Regions from separate parts of the Mesorhizobium sp. WSM4820 genome, predicted to be linked through region 3. Evidence: predicted binding sites of a transcription regulator. Region 3 holds the regulator's gene; each other region holds the start of a gene.
The links. Region 3 encodes LexA, which represses DNA repair genes until DNA is damaged. Its sites were predicted from a motif close to TGTTCNNNNTGTGTTCNG; they were not measured.

Region 1 (5,552 bases), on a different contig from region 3:
CGCATAGATGCCGACATAGAGTTCAAGCCGCAGGATCGACGAGATGACCAGCACGATGTTCTGCGCCACCCAGACATAGACCAGCCGGCGGATGAACGGATCGCTGGAAGTGGCACTTCCCGGCCTGAGCGCCGCCAGCACGAAACCGGCGGCGAGCAGCGCCGTGACGATCAGCGGATAGGCGCCGCGATGCGCATAGGCGGCGTAGGTCAGCCCGTCGGGCAGGGCGATGCCGCCCCACAGATAGGTGGCGTCGAGCGCGGTCTGCATCGCGAACAGGATGTTGAAGATGACCAGCGCGCGAAGGATGGCGGCCTTGCCGAAGATGATGTCCTCGATCGCCCTAGCGGGTTTTGTCGTCGTCGTCACCGCGCTGACAGGGACAGGTGTCACCCGACGCGCAATGCGGCGCAAGAAGCGCGGCAGGCGCGGGCGCAAAAAAGCCCAGACGCCGGCAAGCACGACCAGCCAGAAGGCCAGCCGCGGCAGCTGGATGAGGTCGAGCAGTGCGTGGAGATCGATCAGCGACAGCCAGTATTCGATAACCGGATTTGCGGCGCCGAACAGCGCCAGAAACACTGCGCCCAGGGTCAGCGGCATGATCCAGACGGCGATCGCCGCGAAGCCGATGCGCCGCCGGCCAAGCCGCCGCGCCGCCTTGCGCCAGCGGACGAAATCGTGGGCGAACCGAAACGGCGCTGCGAGCAGGAACAGCGCGACCTGGCCGGCAATGCGGGCAAATCCGCGCCGCAGCCGCCCGACCAGCGAAAGCGCAAAGACGGCCAGCGCCGCAAGCCCGATCGCCACGGACAGCGTACTGACATTTTCAAGGAGCGGCAGCAGCCCGACAAGCAGGGCAACGGGTTTGAACCAGACCCGGCCGGCGCTGAGCGCCGCGGCCGCGGCGGCCAGCGTCATGCCGAACAGGAAGAGCGTGATGCCGACCGGCTGCCCATAGAAGAAGAAATCGGCCAGCGCGGCAAGCAGCACGGCAACGCCGAGGCGCGCGCAACTGCCCGGCGCGGCGGTAAGCAACGATGTCATGATCGGGCTTTCTCTACGGCTTTGATCCGGCCGGCGGACGGAGATTTGCGGATGAAGGGGAGGAGGGTCGCCGAACGCGGCGGATCGACGAGCCAGCAACCGTCATCGCGGAGGGGCAGGGACCAACGGGGCTTTTCGCGCTCTTGCATGCGCCCTTTTCGCCGGCAGAAATGCAGGCAGCGAGGCGGGTCCGAGGAGATTTTCCGCAATGTTGTGCAGTTTTTGTGCAGGGTCAGGAATCACTTCAGCTTTGAATCCGCCCCGTCACCCCTTCCGGGCGCTTGCGCTGCCCCTCACCTGCCTGTCGGCATCCTCTCCCCGTATAGTGACGGGGAGAGGGGTGCTCTCATCGCCGGTTTCGCCAATCACCAGCGTTGCAAGAATGGCGTCGAGGCTGCGCCAGCCCCTTCTCCCTGCCCCTATACGGGGAGAAGTGCCCGGCAGGGCGATGAGGGGCGGCGTCAACTTCGATGATTGGCTTGCATCCAATGCAAGCTATGACTGCCCGAAGCGATTGCCCTGTGTGCTTGCTTCGATCGCCTCCAGGCGGCATAGATCAGGCATGACTGAAACCTGCCGCCCGCGCCGCTCGGTGCTTTACGTCCCGGCCTCGAACGACAAGGCGCTGGCCAAGATCTCGTCGCTGGCCTGCGATGCCGTCATCATCGATCTCGAAGATGCCGTCGCCCCGGCCGACAAGGTTTTTGCGCGCGAAAAACTGGCTGATATTTTCGCTCACCGCGCAAACCTGCGCTGCGAAATGGTCGTGCGCATCAACCCGCTCTCCAGCGAATGGGGCGCCAGGGACTTGCTGGCGGCGGCAAGCTGCGAGCCCGACGCCATCCTGCTGCCCAAGGTCGACACGCCGCGCGACGTCCTGGAAGCCGGCGACGTGCTGGACGACAATTTTTCACCCGACGAGGTAAAACTATGGGCGATGATCGAGACGCCCAAGGCGCTGCTCAACATCGGCCCGATTGCCGAGCTTGGCCGCGATCCGGCCTCGCGGCTAGTCTGTTTCGTTGCCGGAACGAACGACTTGGTCAAGGACACCGGCATTCTCGCCACGCCCGACCGGCGCTATCTCACGCCATGGCTGATGCAGATGGTGCTCGCAGCACGCGCCGGTGGCCTCGACCTGCTCGACGGTGTCTTCAACGATTTTCGTGATCTGGACGCTTTTGCGCGCGAATGCACGGAAGCAGCCGCCATGGGGTTCGACGGCAAGTCGCTGATCCACCCGGCCCAGATCGATGCCGCAAACCGCGCCTTTGCACCATCTGCCGAAGCCGTGGCCGAGGCGCGTGCGGTCAAGGAGGCCTTCGAGCTTGCCGAAAATGCCGGCAGGCAAGTCATTGCGCTGAATGGAAAGATGCTCGAGCGGCTGCATCTGGCGCAGGCCGAAAAACTGCTGGCGAAGGCGGCCGCCAGCGGGGCATGATTGGCAACTTATCACAGGAATGAAAAATGAAACTCTACCGCTTTCTGTCCGGCCCGGACGATTCCAGCTTCTGCCACAAGGTGACGGCGGCGCTAAACAAGGGCTGGCACCTGTTCGGCTCGCCAACCTATTCCTACGACAAGCAGACCAAGGTCATGCGCTGCGGCCAGGCCGTGGTGAAGGATGTCGAGGGCCAGGAATACGGCCCTGGCACCAAGCTCAGCGATTGGTAGATTTGCACAGCTCGACGCAGGGTGCGTTGAGATTCAGGTCAGGCCGCGCCGGAGTCGAAGACGGGCGCGAAGCGACCAGACTGGGTAGTTTCCGAGAACCGGAGCGGAGCGTACTTTTGGGTACGTGAGCACAGGAAGCGCAGGGAACTGCCATTCGCAGGCCGGCATCACCTGAATATCAGCACAGCCTATTCGGCTGCCTCTTCGATCCGCTCCATATCGTCATCCGACAGGCCGAAATGGTGGCCGATTTCGTGGATCAGCACATGGGTGACGATATCGCCCAGCGTCTCCTCGTTCTCGGCCCAGTAATCGAGGATGGCGCGGCGGTAGAGTGTGACGCGGTTCGGCCCCTCGCCGGTCTGCGGATTCCAGCGCTCGGCGATGCCGCGCCCCTCGAACAGGCCGAGCAGGTCGAAAGGCGTTTCCAGCGACAAATCGTCCATGATCTCGTCGGTCGGGAATTCGGCGATCTGGATGACGATCTCGCCGGTCAGCTTGCGAAACTCCTCCGGCAGATGGGCGTAAGCTTCTAGCGCCAGGAACTCCATTTCCTCCATCGACGGCGAAAGCTCGTCGTGCCAGGTACGGGTTTTGTAGATGCGGGCCATTCTTTGTCCTTCTGATCCCGGCATATAGGCTTTCGCGCCGGACTCGGCAATTGGCCGGGTTGCCGCCTTTCGCTGACAGGAATAAATTCCCCATGACTCCGCTTGACTCTTCGGCCGCCCTCTGGAATCTATTAGAACATAACAGGAACAATTGTGAGTGGAAGCTGACCGTCATGGCGACAAGCGCCGTGGCGCGGGAGACTGTTTTTGCCCTGCGCCGCCAGATCGCGAAGATCGAGGGAACGCTGCCCGAGCGCCTGCAGGCGCCGGCCGGCGCAGCCCCCGTTGATGCGCCCCAGGATCCAACAGCTGATGTCACGCCCAAAAATATCCCGCCCAAAAATCTGACAATCGTCCGCCGCGGCCTCGCCGTGGCGCCGCCCGATGCGTTTGTGCGCACCGGCGCCGAAGATCTCGATACTGCGCTCGGCGGCGGCCTGCCGAAGGCGGCGCTGAGCGAGATCCATGGCGCCGCGACCCGCGATGCCGGAGCAGTCGCCGGCTTCGCCCTGTCGCTCGTCAGCCTGATCCTCAAACAGGGACCGCGACTGCCGGTCCTGTGGATCGGCACCGCGGAAATCTTCCGCGAGGCCGGCTTCCCCTATGCCACAGGGCTTCATCGCCTTTTCGGCATCGAGCCGGAGCAATTGCTGTTTTCCGAGGCGCCAAGGCTCCTCGACGCGCTGTGGACCGCCGAGGAGGCCGCCCGGATGACGGCGCTCGCCGCCGTCATCCTCGAAATCCGCGGCAGTCCGCAGCGGCTGGACCTCACCGCGACGCGGCGGCTGCACGCCCGGGCACAGAGCGCCGGCCGGCCGGTGTTTTTGCTGCGCCAGGCCGGCGAACCCGAGCCGACGGCGGCACCCGTCCGCCTCGTCCTGTCGGCGGCGCCGTCGGCACCACGCGAGACGATCGCCGGGCCGCTCGCCGGCTCGATCGGCCGCCCCGCCTTCACCGTCAGCATCGGCAAGAGCCGCACCGCCTTGCCAGGACAATTCACACTGGAGTGGAACCCCGATGAACACATTTTCGAGGAAAGAAGGACCGGGGAAAGACGCGTCAGGCACGAACCGGCAGCGAATCCTGTCCCTGTGGTTTCCGCATCTCGCCGCGGAAAGGGTCCTGCGCCAGCGTCTGGGGCGGTCCTGGCGTTCGCGGCCGTCGGATCACCTGCCGCTGGTGATCAGCCATCGCCAGGCGAACGCGCAGCGCATCGCCGCCCTCGACGAGCGGGCTGAGGCGCTTCACCTGAAGCGCGGCATGGGCATAGCCGACGCGCGCGCCATGCATCCGTCGATCGACGTCGTGGAAGCCGATCCCGAGGCCGACCGCCGCCTGCTCGAAAGCCTCGCCGACTGGTGCGACCGCTACACCCCGCTGGTGGCGATCGACGCAGCCGACGGCCTGTTCCTCGACGTCACCGGCTGCACCCATCTTTTCGGCGGCGAACGGGCGATGCTGGACGACATCCTGTCGCGCTTTTTCCATCAGGGTTTCGATGTCCGCGCCGGCCTTGCCGCCACACCAGGTGCAGCCTGGGCGGCAGCGCGGTTTTCTGGTGATCGCATCGTCCCCGGTGGCGAGGAGGAGGCGCTTCTCGCACCCTTGCCGCTGGCGGCGCTGCGCATCGAGCCTGACATCCGCGCCAGCCTGGAAAGCGTCGGCCTGCGCACGGCGGGCGCCGTCATGGCAGCACCGCGCGCGCCGCTCGCCCGCCGCTTCGGCAGATCGCTGCTTTTGCGCCTCGACCAGGCGCTCGGCCGCCTCGACGAGGCGGTGTCGCCGCGCCTGCCGGTGGCGCCGCTTTCGGTCGAACGCCATCTCGCCGAACCGATCATGCTGACCGACGAAATAGAGCGGCTGGTGAAAATGCTGGCGACGACATTGAAGGCGGACCTCGAGCGCCGCGGCGAGGGCGCAAGAAGGCTGGCGCTGCTGCTTTTCCGCGTCGACGGCGCCGTCAGCCGCATCGCCGTCGGCACCTCGCGGCCGTTGCGCGAGCCGTTGCTGATCCAGAAATTGTTCCACGAGAGGCTTGCCGCGCTCGAACAGGACATCGATGCCGGCTATGGCTTCGATCTCGTGCGCCTCTCGGTGCTGTCGGCCGCGGCCTTCGACATGCAGCAGGCGGATCTGACCGGCGAGACGCGCGACGACAGCGCCGACATAGCCCTTTTCGCCGACCGCATCCGCGCCCGGCTCGGCGACAGCGCGGTTTTGAAA
Region 2 (5,552 bases), on a different contig from region 3:
CACTACCTTCAAGACTTAGCTTTGTCTCACTCAAACAGGATCTGCAATCGCTGCTTCCTGCCCTGACGAGATGCGGCGCTCGAAAGGAGCGATGGCTGCGTCGCCCGAATTGCCTCGGGCAGAACGAGAAAGCCTCTAAAGGTAGGGCGATCCCAGCCACAACACTCGGTCGAACAGGCGGACGATGAATGGCCGGGCTCTCAAGGTTTCGATCGTTACAGACGTGGCGGAGGCGATTGCCGATCCGATCCGCGCTTCAATCTCCGCAGCAAAGCCTGCATCAAGAACCTCTACATCAATCTCAAAATTCAGCCGCAGGGACCGGGCGTCAAGATTGGAGGATCCTATAAAAGCCCAAACTCCATCGACCGACAGCAGCTTCGAATGATCGAACGAGCCCTGCGTGCGCCATACGCGGCAATAGTGCTTCAGGACCTGATCGAATTGCGCCGTCATCGCCCGGTCAATAAGGAAAAGATTGTTCATCGCCGGTACCACGATGTCGATCTCGACGCCTCGCCTGGCTGCGGTCGTCAGCGCGCTGATCAGTTCCCGATCCGGCAGGAAATAGGGCGACATGATGCGGATCGATTTGCGGGCGACGGAAAATGCCCCGATCAGCAAGTTGTGGTTCGTTTCGATGCTGGCATCCGGCCCGGATGCAACCGCCCGCGCCAGCATCGGTTGACCGGGAGCCGCGGGAAGCGCGGCCACTTGCCAGGTGTCGCCTTTCAGGAACTCGCCGCTCACGAAGCGCCAATCTTCGGCGGCAACCGAAAAAAGGTCGGCAACGACCGGCCCGGTGACCTGAAAATGCGTGTCCCTCGCGCTGGAGGAGCCGGCGAACTCGGCTGAGAATCCCTTTCGGATGTTCATCCCTCCGGTGAACGCAATCGTGCCGTCGACGACCAGGATCTTCCGGTGCGTTCTGAGGTTGGCGTAGGGAAGACGCAGGCCCATGACAATGTTGCCGTTGAAGAGGTCTGCCGGGATTCCCGCCTCTCGCAGGCGCCCAAGAATGCTGGGGACGGAGTAACGCGCCCCGACGGCATCGATCAGCACGCGAACGCTGACACCCCGCTGGACGGCTCGCGCGAGAGATTCCACGAAAAGCCGCCCGACATCGTCATTGTCGAAGATGTAGGTCTCGAGCAGGACAGTGCGTTGAGCGCCGTCAATCGCTCGGCACATTGCGGCATAGGCCTCGTCACCTGTCTCCAATATCGCAATCGCGTTTCCCGAGGTCAGGGCACGCCGGGCCACCCTGTCGCCCAATGTCTTCAGGCCGGTGAAGCGTTGGCCGTACCGCTCGGCAATCAGTTCCTCGGCGGCAAAGTTGCGCTCATGTTTTGCGGAAGCCGCCTCGCTGGAAAGGGGCCGCATGGCGCTGATCGTGGCACGACGGATGCGGTTTATGCCGGCAACGGCGTAGATGATCGCGCCGAGGAATGGCGACAGGAACATCACGCCGACCCAACCCGTGGCGGCGCGGACGTCTTCCTTCGTCATTATGGCGTGGACGATGCCGATGGCCGCCATCACCACCGAAATGATCGCGAGGACCTGGGGCCAATGAGTCAATAAGGTCTGCAACATCGCCAGGACTATCCAGCGAGCGGTTGCAGAACGCAATGCAACTCATCCCCGGGGTCAGACCACGGTAACAAACTGGACAGAGCCGCTGTCGGGTTCGATGGAACGGCCCCGTCGCCGGAGGCCAACAGCCACGAGCGGGCACTACAGGCCTAACTTCTCCCGGAGTGCATCGATGCGTTTAGAGGCTTCCGCCTTGCTGAGGCCGTCAGCATAGGCGTCAGGGTCGTCGGCCTGTTCGGCCAAAGTTTTCAAATAGGAGGCTTGTGCGGGGGTCATGGGATCATCTCCGCTGATCCAATCTTCCGGGTCCTTTTCGACATTTGCCGGTGCCTCGATTTTTGGGTTGTGCCGGTCACCCATGATCAATCTCCCTTGATGATCACCACAATGAGAATGATCATGATTTGTTCCGCCAGATTGGTATGCGCGTCGCGTCCGCCCGCGTAGGCCTCAAATCGGTGAGGACGCCCGTGAGCAGCGATCAGGGCATTGGAGCCGTGCCTGGCTCATAAACGACCCCCAACTCGGGAGTCGGCTTCTTCAAATTTTTTGGCCTTCAGCCATGTGCTCGACAGTCCGCTCCTGTAGCGGCTGTCGGCGCGCTTCGAGATAATTCCATTGAGCCCGATCTTCTCGACGGTGCGGAAGAGCGCCAGCGCGCTGCCCTCGAAATGCTCACTGTATTGGATCTTGCCGAGGCCAGGCTCAATCAGTTGCCACAGCGCCTGCTTGCGCTGCAGCAGCGGCAAGGAGCCTAGATCGTGGCCGTCGAGATGGAGGATATCGAACGCGACGAACACCAGCCGGCTCGGCTCGTTCCAGATCGCCGCTTCCAGCGCAGGGCAATCGAAAGCGCTCTGCTCGCCGGGAACAATGACTTCGCCGTCGAGAATGGCAGTCCGGCATGGCAGATCGACGGCTAGTGCGATGGGCCAGTATTTCGTGGTCCAGTCGCGGCCGTTCTTGTTGTAAAGACGCACACCGCCATTATCGATGATGATCTGGGTTCGATAGCCGTCGAGATTGGCCTCGTGGACCCAGCCCTCACCTTCAGGCGGCCGCTCGACCCGAGTCGGGATCTGCGGCGGAAGAAACTCCAGCCGGCCGCCAACGACCTTGGCACGCTTACTCAATGACGCCACCTTTGACCGCGCAGCGGCGGCTATCGGCACAGGCAGCACGACATCTCCCCAACATGATGCCTGCCACCTGTGCCGAGCCCCCGCCAAGCCGCCGAGCCCCCGCCAAGCATTGCAAGCATCTACGCACGAAGCCGATCTGTCGTTAGCTTTGCATCCTAATACTTATCCCGGCGTACATATCTTGCCCGGCGCGGCGCTCTTGCACCGTTCCCGACCGGCTAATTGCTGTCCGGGATCGCCGCCAGCCTACGCAGCCCTTTGCTGGTGAGATAATCCGGGCTAGAGCGGTTCGTCATTTCAAGGAACCGCAGAACCGCTCTATCTCTTTGTTTCTTGACTTGGCAAACATACGACTCGCGGTCTCAACAAGTGTCTTATGCTGCGTAGTTGCAATGTATGCTCCGCTGTGATGCGCGGCGACATCGATGAACAGTTGGTCGATAAATCGGGAATTGGCTATAATTGATGGCGCGGTGGACGCGACACGAAAATATTCTGGTCCATGAGCTTCCCGATCCTGTACTCAGCTTCCGAGCGCTTTGAGCCAATGTTCAAAGGAAGAGGCCTCCTCGTGTCCGGCATGCGAAACAGAGTGGGCGGGGCGCGGTAACACCACGGAGCTTCGGACTTCGCGGGGGCTGTAGCCGAATTCCTTGCTAAAAGCTCGGCTGAAATTAGCCGCTGAACTAAACCCGACGGCTTCGGCAATATTAACAATGCGCCGGCTGTCCGCCGGATTGCTAAGCGCAACATGGGCTGCCAGAAGTCGGCGACTTTGTATGTAGTGGAGAACACCACCGCTCGGTTCGAACAACTGATAAAGACGAGAGCGCGAGACGCCGAGCGCCCGGCACATTGAATCCGGCGTCAGATGAGCCGCATCCAGATTGTTGTGGACGTATCGACGGGCTCGCTCCATCAGCGCGACACTCACCAATTGTTCGGTGGCCGCGGCATGTTCCGCCGGGGGCGAGAGGCAGGCAATGATCATGCTGCGTGTTGCGTGCACGATGCGGGGCAGATCGTCAACCGTGAGACTGCGCAGTCTTGCTTCGATGTTCTTGAGGTAGTCGAGCAAAAGGTTGGCAAAGTTGCCGGACAGAATTGAATTATTCTTTGCGTCCAGGGTTGCCGCCGCATCGGCGAACAAATCACGCGGCAAATAGAGAAAGAGACTTTGGGATTCCGTTGCCCTCCCCCGAAACGGGTAGCCAAGCGATCTAATCTCCAATTTGCCCGGCTGGTTTTCCGCTACGCGGCGATCGACCTCCGTCCACGACCGGCCAGTATGCGGCAAAGCGATATACCAGTGATCGATCGAGCTGGACCGAAGCTTCGCAGCAGAACGCATATAACTATGTGCCGGTGCGCGCTGTTGAACGATCAGCATGCCGCCGAGGTTCCAAGCCGTGTGGTCGGCGGGAAAGCCATCGTCGAGCGATTTGTCATCCGGCAACTTGATCTCGACAAGCGGAGCCATATGCGCCTGCCAAGCGACGAATTGATCTTCTGGCGCCAGTTCGAGCGTCGAAAAGGGCAAAGGTTCGAGCGCCGGCGCAAGTGACGGGGCAGCCTCATTGTAAGGCTGAGCTTCGCGCGGCCAACGACGTCGATCGCGCTCAAGCGCCTGCCTCGCAAGCGCCTTGTCCTGCCTCTTAGCGTCCATCGCGTAGTGCCGTATCCGATTCCGGTATGCCCATCGCCACCGCAATCATGTGGTGTATCACAGCCATCTGGCAAGACCAGCTGAACGCGAGTCCACAGAGGGCTATCACACTGGGTTACAGCAAGAAATGCATTCCGAGATAAGTTTCTGGATGCGACGATAACGACACTCTTCAACGTGGTGCGTATAGAGTCTGGCACGGTGAAAGCGTAGTTGAGGAGGCAACGAAATGAACGCAAACCTCAAAACAGAAGCTCGTCGCAAGATAATTCTTGATGGATATTTTAATAACGAACCTTTGAAAGATATTGCAGCCAAGGTCGGATGCTCACTGGCGAGTTTGAAAGTCACCGCCAGTAGACTCGGTTGCACACGAACTCCGAAGAGGCGGCGGAATTTCGGCGAGGATTTCATGTCCCAGAACAAAAATTGCGGGATTACCGCCAACTTATGATTGCTGGACAGTATAGATCTCGCGAGTGCGCCCTGATTTGGGACTATTGAAAGACCAATTATCGGTCAGCGAGTAAACTTATTCCAATCACGCCTCAGCGGTTCATCGACAAAAAAGAGTCCGCCTCAATCACTGGCAACAGGCCCTGAAAGGTTCGCACAGATGCTGCGTCGGCGTTTCAATCGCACCTGCCTCAGCCCTCATGATCTGGCTATTTGCGAACGCGTGTTCGATCAGGTTTGCGCAGATGAACACATGGACTCTTCAAGCCGGGATGCCGAGGCCTTAGCGGTGGCGATTGTCGCAATCTTCCGAAACATTACTACCAAGGAGCGCGAACTGCTGGATGAATTGAGGTCTCTTCGTCTCTCAAAGGGCGCAGAGAAGGCGCACTAGCTTGGCGGCTTTCCCTGACGAATTGTTCGCGTTAGCACAGCCGGATTCGCATCTGCATTGCCCCATTGAGTCCCGCCAGAGTGTAGCCACAGCGCTTGCGAAGGAGATGGAAATGGGTTTAGCCCAAGACTTGTCTGATGTTGCGCTCACATTCGATTGTCCGAATTGCTCGCATCCGGCGGTAAGGAAGGGCTCTGCGCTAAGAACGATCGCGCACTTCAGATGCGACGGGTGCAACGCCAAGGTACGGATCACCTATCCGCAGAAGCTAGCGATCTTCGAAAAGTACAGGCTATTA
Region 3 (5,552 bases):
GCTCGACCAGCGTCTTGGCGCGCTCCTTCAAGCCGGGCAGGGCGGCCAGCAACTGCGCCTTGCGTGTGTCGTCGAGGCGCGCTGCGATCGCCGGGCCGCCTTCGAGATAGGGCAAGGTGTTGATGAAGATATCGAGCAATTCGGCGTCGTTCATGCGCCGCATATGCACGCCGTTCAGCGCCTCGAGCTTGGCGAAGTCGAAGCGGGCGGCCCCCTTGTTGACATCGCCGATGTCGAACCACGCAATCATGTCGGCGATCGACATGACCTCGTCGTCGCCGTGGCTCCAGCCGAGCCGCGCCAGGTAGTTGAGCAGTGCCTCGGGCAGATAGCCCATGGCGCGATAGGCTTCGACGCCGAGGGCGCCGTGCCGCTTCGACAGCTTGGCGCCGTCGGCGCCATGGATCAGCGGGATATGCGCCATTGACGGCACCTCCCAGCCCAAGGCTCGATAGATCACCATCTGGCGGGCGGCATTGGTCAGATGGTCGTCGCCGCGGATGATGTGGGTGATGCCCATGTCGTGGTCGTCGACGACGACGGCATGCATATAGGTCGGGTTGCCGTCCGAGCGCAGGATGATGAAATCGTCGAGGTCCTTGTTGGGGAAGCGGACTTCGCCCTGCACGCGGTCATGCACCACCGTCTCGCCTTCGGCCGGCGCCTTGATGCGGATCGCGCCCCTGGCGCCAACCGGCGCCTCTGACGGGTCGCGGTCGCGCCAGCGGCCGTCATAGCGGGGAGGCAAGCCCTTGGCCCGCGCACTCTCGCGCATTGCCTCCAACTCAGCGGGCGCCGCATAGCAGTAATAGGCTTTGCCGAGGCGCACCAGCTCCTCGGCGACCGCGCGGTGGCGCGGCGCGCGCTCGAACTGCGATACCGGCTCGCCGTCCCAGGTGAGGCCGAGCCAGGAGAGCCCATCGAGGATGGCAGCGGTTGCCGCATCGGTCGAACGCTCGCGATCGGTGTCCTCGATGCGCAGCAGCATCCTGCCGCCGGTGTGTTTCGCATACAGCCAGTTGAACAGCGCCGTGCGCGCCCCGCCAATATGCAGGAATCCGGTGGGCGAAGGGGCAAAACGGGTGACGACCTTGTCGGACATGGAACTCTCGGGGCAAGCGCAGGAAACGGATGTGGCTGCGCGGACTTTCGCGCGTTGCGCGTTCATGTAGCATAGGAGGTCAAGGGCGCAAGGGGCGAACCCTATGGCTGGACCAGGCCGCGGCGTGGACGAGAGCGAGGGCGCGAACGCAAGCGTCAGCGAACGATCGCTGTTCGCCGACGTTCCTCACGCTGAGCCGCTACCCGTTTCGCTGCCTGCGTCGCCGCCGGGCATCCAGCCTCTTTCGCCGGATCGCTCGGCGCCGATACCGGCTCCAGCACCCGGCCCTGTCATTCGTTTTCGCCGACAGCTCAGCCATCTTTCACCATCCGGTGTCCGCAACAGCGTGGCCTCGGCAGCCGGCCTGGAACTCGACCGCGGCGTCGCCTTCCTGCTGGTGCCGGTTTTTCTGGCATGCGGGGTGATCGTCTATTTTTCGCTTGCCGTCGAACCGGACTTTGCCCAGCCCGTCGCCGTCGTGGTCCTCACGGCATTGTGTGCGGCCGTCACGCGCTCACGCCGCAAAACGCATCTGTGCTTCATGGCAGCGTTGCTGTGCGCGCTTGGTGTGCTCGCCGCCAAGGTTGAAACCTGGCGCGCCGGAACGAAGATGCTCGGTTCGGAAATCCAGACCCGGCTGACCGGCCGTGTGGTCAGGCTCGACCAGATGGCGAACGGCCGGATCAGGCTGACCATCGACGTGATGTCGACCGCCCGGCCGACACTGCGTTATGCACCCGAACGTGTCAGGGTGTCGGCACGCAAGATTCCCGCTGAGATGACCGCAGGCTCGGTGGCAACCGGCTATGTGAGGCTTCTGCCTCCAACTGGCCCGGTCAGACCGGACAGCTTTGACTTCTCCTTCGACAGCTATTTCGCCGGTATCGGTGCCAGTGGCTTTTTCCTCGGCAGTCCAAAGATCGTCGTCTCCGAAGATGCACCGTTATCCGCACGCCTTTCTTCGTCGATCGAGAAGGCGCGCGAAACCATCGCCGACCATATCAGGGACAGCATCGGTGGTGCCGAGGGGGAGATTGCCGCTGCGTTGATCGTCGGCGTGCGTGCCGGCATCCCCGAAGAGATAAACGAATCGATGCGGCGCACCGGCATCTACCACATCATCTCCATTTCCGGCCTGCACATGGCGCTTGTCGCCGGCACCGTCATGGGATTGCTGCGCGGCGCCTTTGCGCTGTTTCCCGACTTTTCGTCGCGCCGGCCGGTCAAGAAATATGCGGCTGCTGCCGCACTCGTCTCCATCGCTGCCTATCTGATCTTTTCCGGTATCGTGGTCGCGGCTGAACGCAGCTTCATCATGCTGGCGGTAATGCTTGTCGCCGTGCTGTTCGACCGGGCGGCACTCACCATGCGCAACCTGGCGATTTCGGCCATCGCCGTTATCGTCGTGTCGCCGCACGAGGTGGTCGGCGCAAGCTTCCAGATGTCGTTCGCCGCGACTGCGGCTCTCGTGGGCGCCTATGCCGGTTGGTCCGACTATCGTGCCGACAAGGCCAAGGCGCCGCGACAGCGACGGTCACCGGCCGCTTTCGTCACGCGCAAGGTCGTCGCCGGGGCAGGCACCATCGCAATGACCTCCATCATTGCCGGCAGCGCCACCGCGCTCTTCGCCATCTGGCACTTCCAGCGCGTCTCGCCGCTCAGCCTGTTCGCCAATCTGGCCGTCATGCCGATCGTCACGATCGTCATGTTCCTGGCCGTCCTCAGCGCCCTGTCAATGCCTTTCGGCCTCGACGGCCCCTTCCTCTACATGATGGGCAAGGGCCTGACGGCGATGATCGCAATTTCGGGATGGATCTCGGAGCGTTCGCCGATCGATGCAGTCGGACTGATTTCGTTGCAATCGGTTCTGCTGGTGACGGTCGCCCTGGTCATCGCCACGATGGCGACGACGTGGCTGCGGCTTGCCGCACTTCCCTTTGCGCTCGCCGGCCTGCTGACGATTTCCGAGACGCGCACCCCCGACGTGCTGATCTCGGAGGATGCGCACCTGGTGGCGCTGCCGATCGGCGGCGGCGAACTTGCCGTCAACCGGATGCGTTCGAACGAATTCACCACCGACAACTGGAAACATGCGCTGGTTTCAACAACGATCGTCGAGCCGGAGACATTCGAAAAAGGAGATGTGCAGTTCGACATCGCCGACCCGGCCGACCTGCCGCCGGGAGCGCCTTTCACCTGCACTGCCGGCCTGTGCTTGGCCCGGCATCCGTCCGGCGCGCTCATTGCGCTCGCCGACAACCGCAAAACCGCGCGGCCGGCCTGTGCCTTTGCGGATTTGATCGTCATCGACGACGCCACAGCCTATTACAAACCCTGCCGCACCCGCTGGTTCTCGTCGTCACCAAACGGCAGCTCGCTCGCATGGGCAGTGCCGCCGTCTTCTTCGATCCGCTATCGGCGACGACGCGCGCAGAAATCCGTTTTGCCGTCAGACAGCCATACAGGCCCTGGCATGAGCAGCGGCGATTTTCGCGCGAGGCGAGGGGCCTGCCGCCATACCGCAGGGCCGAGAAACCCCAGAAGCCTGCCCTTCAGTAACGCCGGATCAGTCCGACGAGCTTGCCCTGCACCTTGACCCGGTCCGGCCCGAAGATGCGCGTCTCGTAGGCCGGATTGGCGGCTTCCAGTGCGATCGAGGCACCTTTGCGGCGGAATCGTTTCAGCGTCGCTTCCTCCTCGTCGACCAGAGCGACAATGATCTCGCCAGGCTGCGCGGTGTCGGCGTTGCGGATGATGACCGTGTCGCCGTCGAAGATGCCGGCCTCGATCATCGAATCACCCTTGACCTCCAGCGCGTAGTGCGTGCCGCCGGTGATCATGTCCGGTGGCACCGAGATCGAATGCGTCTGGTGCTGGATGGCGTCGATCGGCACACCGGCAGCGATGCGGCCCATCACCGGTATGGAGACGGTGGCAACGACGTCGTCGTCATTGCCGGCGGCACGCATGCGCGAAGGTGCCGGCTTGATCTGCCGTCCGAGGCCGCCCTGTCCAAGCCCGCCCTGGCCAAGGCTGCCTTGAATGACGCTCGGCGAGAATTTGCGCGCCGCATTGAGGCCCGGCGCGATCGAATCGGGCAGCCGCAGCACCTCCAGCGCGCGGGCGCGGTTGGGCAGGCGGCGAATGAAACCGCGTTCCTCCAGCGCCGTGATCAGCCGGTGGATCCCCGATTTGGAGGCGAGGTCGAGCGCTTCCTTCATCTCGTCGAACGAGGGCGGAATGCCGCTTTCCTTCAGTCGTTCGTGAATGAACATCAGCAGTTCATGTTGTTTGCGTGTCAGCATCGCGACCCCCAACAGAATCAGAAAAACAAACCCAGAACAAACACTATCTGTTCCAGTTGTGTTCCGCAACCATTTAAAGTTTAATGAATGTGTTGACGTTTTGTTCAGCGTAGCATCAGCACGCTGCAGGCGGCGCCCGCTGCGGCTGCGGGAGCGAATGGCTCGCGCACGACCAGTCCGTTGGCGTCGGCCAGCATTCTGAGCATCGAGGAATCCTGGATACTGAACGGCGTTGCCTCAAGCGTGCCGGCTTCTTCCTTCACCACCGCGCGTACATAGTCCTGCCTGAGATCGTTGGCCGGCATGGCGGCGCCGAGCCGCGCCTGACGCATGTCCTGGCGGAAGGCGCGGCCGCCGAGCCGCGCCAGCAGCGGCTTCAGAAAGAGCTGCGTGCAGACCAGGCTGGCCACCGGATTGCCGGGCAGGCCGATGCAGCGGATGGCGCCCAGCCGCCCGAACATCAGTGGCTTGCCGGGCCGCATGGCGATTTTCCAGAAATCAAGCGCCATGCCTTCGCCGGTCAGCACGTCATGGACGAGGTCATGGTCCCCGACCGAGGCGCCGCCCAGCGTGACGATGACGTCCGCGCCTGCGTCGACGGCTTTTGTCACCAGCGCGGCGATCGCCTCCTTGCGGTCGGGGGCGATGCCGAGATCGAGTGCGCTGGCGCCGACCGAGCGGGCCGCGGCGGCGACGCCATACGCATTGGAGGAGATGATCTGGTCGGGGCCAAGGTCGCTGCCCGGCGGCAGCAATTCGTCGCCGGTGGCGATGATGGCGACCAGCGGCCGTTTCACCACGCGGACCTGCTGGTGGTTGGCCGACGCCGCCAGCGACAATGCCGCCGGATCAAGCAGGCGGCCTTTCTCCAGCAGCGCGTCGCCCTTCGAGAAATCGAGCCCGAGGCGGCGGATGTTGCGGCCTTCAACCGTGGGCGCGGTCACTTCGACCATGCCGCCGCCGAGGTCGCGGACATTCTCCTGGATGACGATGGTGTCGGCGCCTGCAGGAAGCGGCGCGCCGGTGAAGATGCGCACGGCCTGCGCCGGGCCGACTGTTCCGGCAAAGCCTCGTCCGGCCGGCGCCATGCCGATCACCGAAAGTCTCGCGGGCACGGACGCGACATCGTCGGCCCGCACGGCATA

Region 1: the regulator LexA is predicted to act here: its motif matches at 3,462-3,479, upstream of AC0L2R_RS23670 (ImuA family protein).
Region 2: the regulator LexA is predicted to act here: its motif matches at 1,991-2,008, upstream of AC0L2R_RS03025 (DUF3072 domain-containing protein).

The regions. Positions count from the first base shown of each region.
Region 1 is NZ_JBVVQN010000015.1:169,377-174,928, reverse strand. It holds gene AC0L2R_RS23690 (DUF4153 domain-containing protein) at 1-1,044, opposite strand, end outside; gene AC0L2R_RS23685 (HpcH/HpaI aldolase/citrate lyase family protein) at 1,607-2,485, shown strand; gene AC0L2R_RS23680 (DUF1737 domain-containing protein) at 2,512-2,718, shown strand; gene AC0L2R_RS23675 (metallopeptidase family protein) at 2,907-3,329, opposite strand; gene AC0L2R_RS23670 (ImuA family protein) at 3,503-4,567, shown strand; gene AC0L2R_RS23665 (DUF6504 family protein) at 4,509-5,552, shown strand, end outside.
Region 2 is NZ_JBVVQN010000001.1:589,665-595,216, forward strand. It holds gene AC0L2R_RS03020 (phospholipase D-like domain-containing protein) at 136-1,596, opposite strand; gene AC0L2R_RS03025 (DUF3072 domain-containing protein) at 1,738-1,956, opposite strand; gene AC0L2R_RS03030 (ATP-dependent DNA ligase) at 2,103-2,777, opposite strand; gene AC0L2R_RS03035 (helix-turn-helix domain-containing protein) at 3,262-4,404, opposite strand; gene AC0L2R_RS03040 (hypothetical protein) at 4,634-4,858, shown strand.
Region 3 is NZ_JBVVQN010000004.1:108,903-114,454, reverse strand. It holds gene gltX (glutamate--tRNA ligase) at 1-1,102, opposite strand, end outside; partial or broken gene AC0L2R_RS08580 (ComEC/Rec2 family competence protein) at 1,206-3,661, shown strand; gene lexA (transcriptional repressor LexA) at 3,655-4,407, opposite strand; gene AC0L2R_RS08570 (molybdopterin molybdotransferase MoeA) at 4,512-5,552, opposite strand, start outside.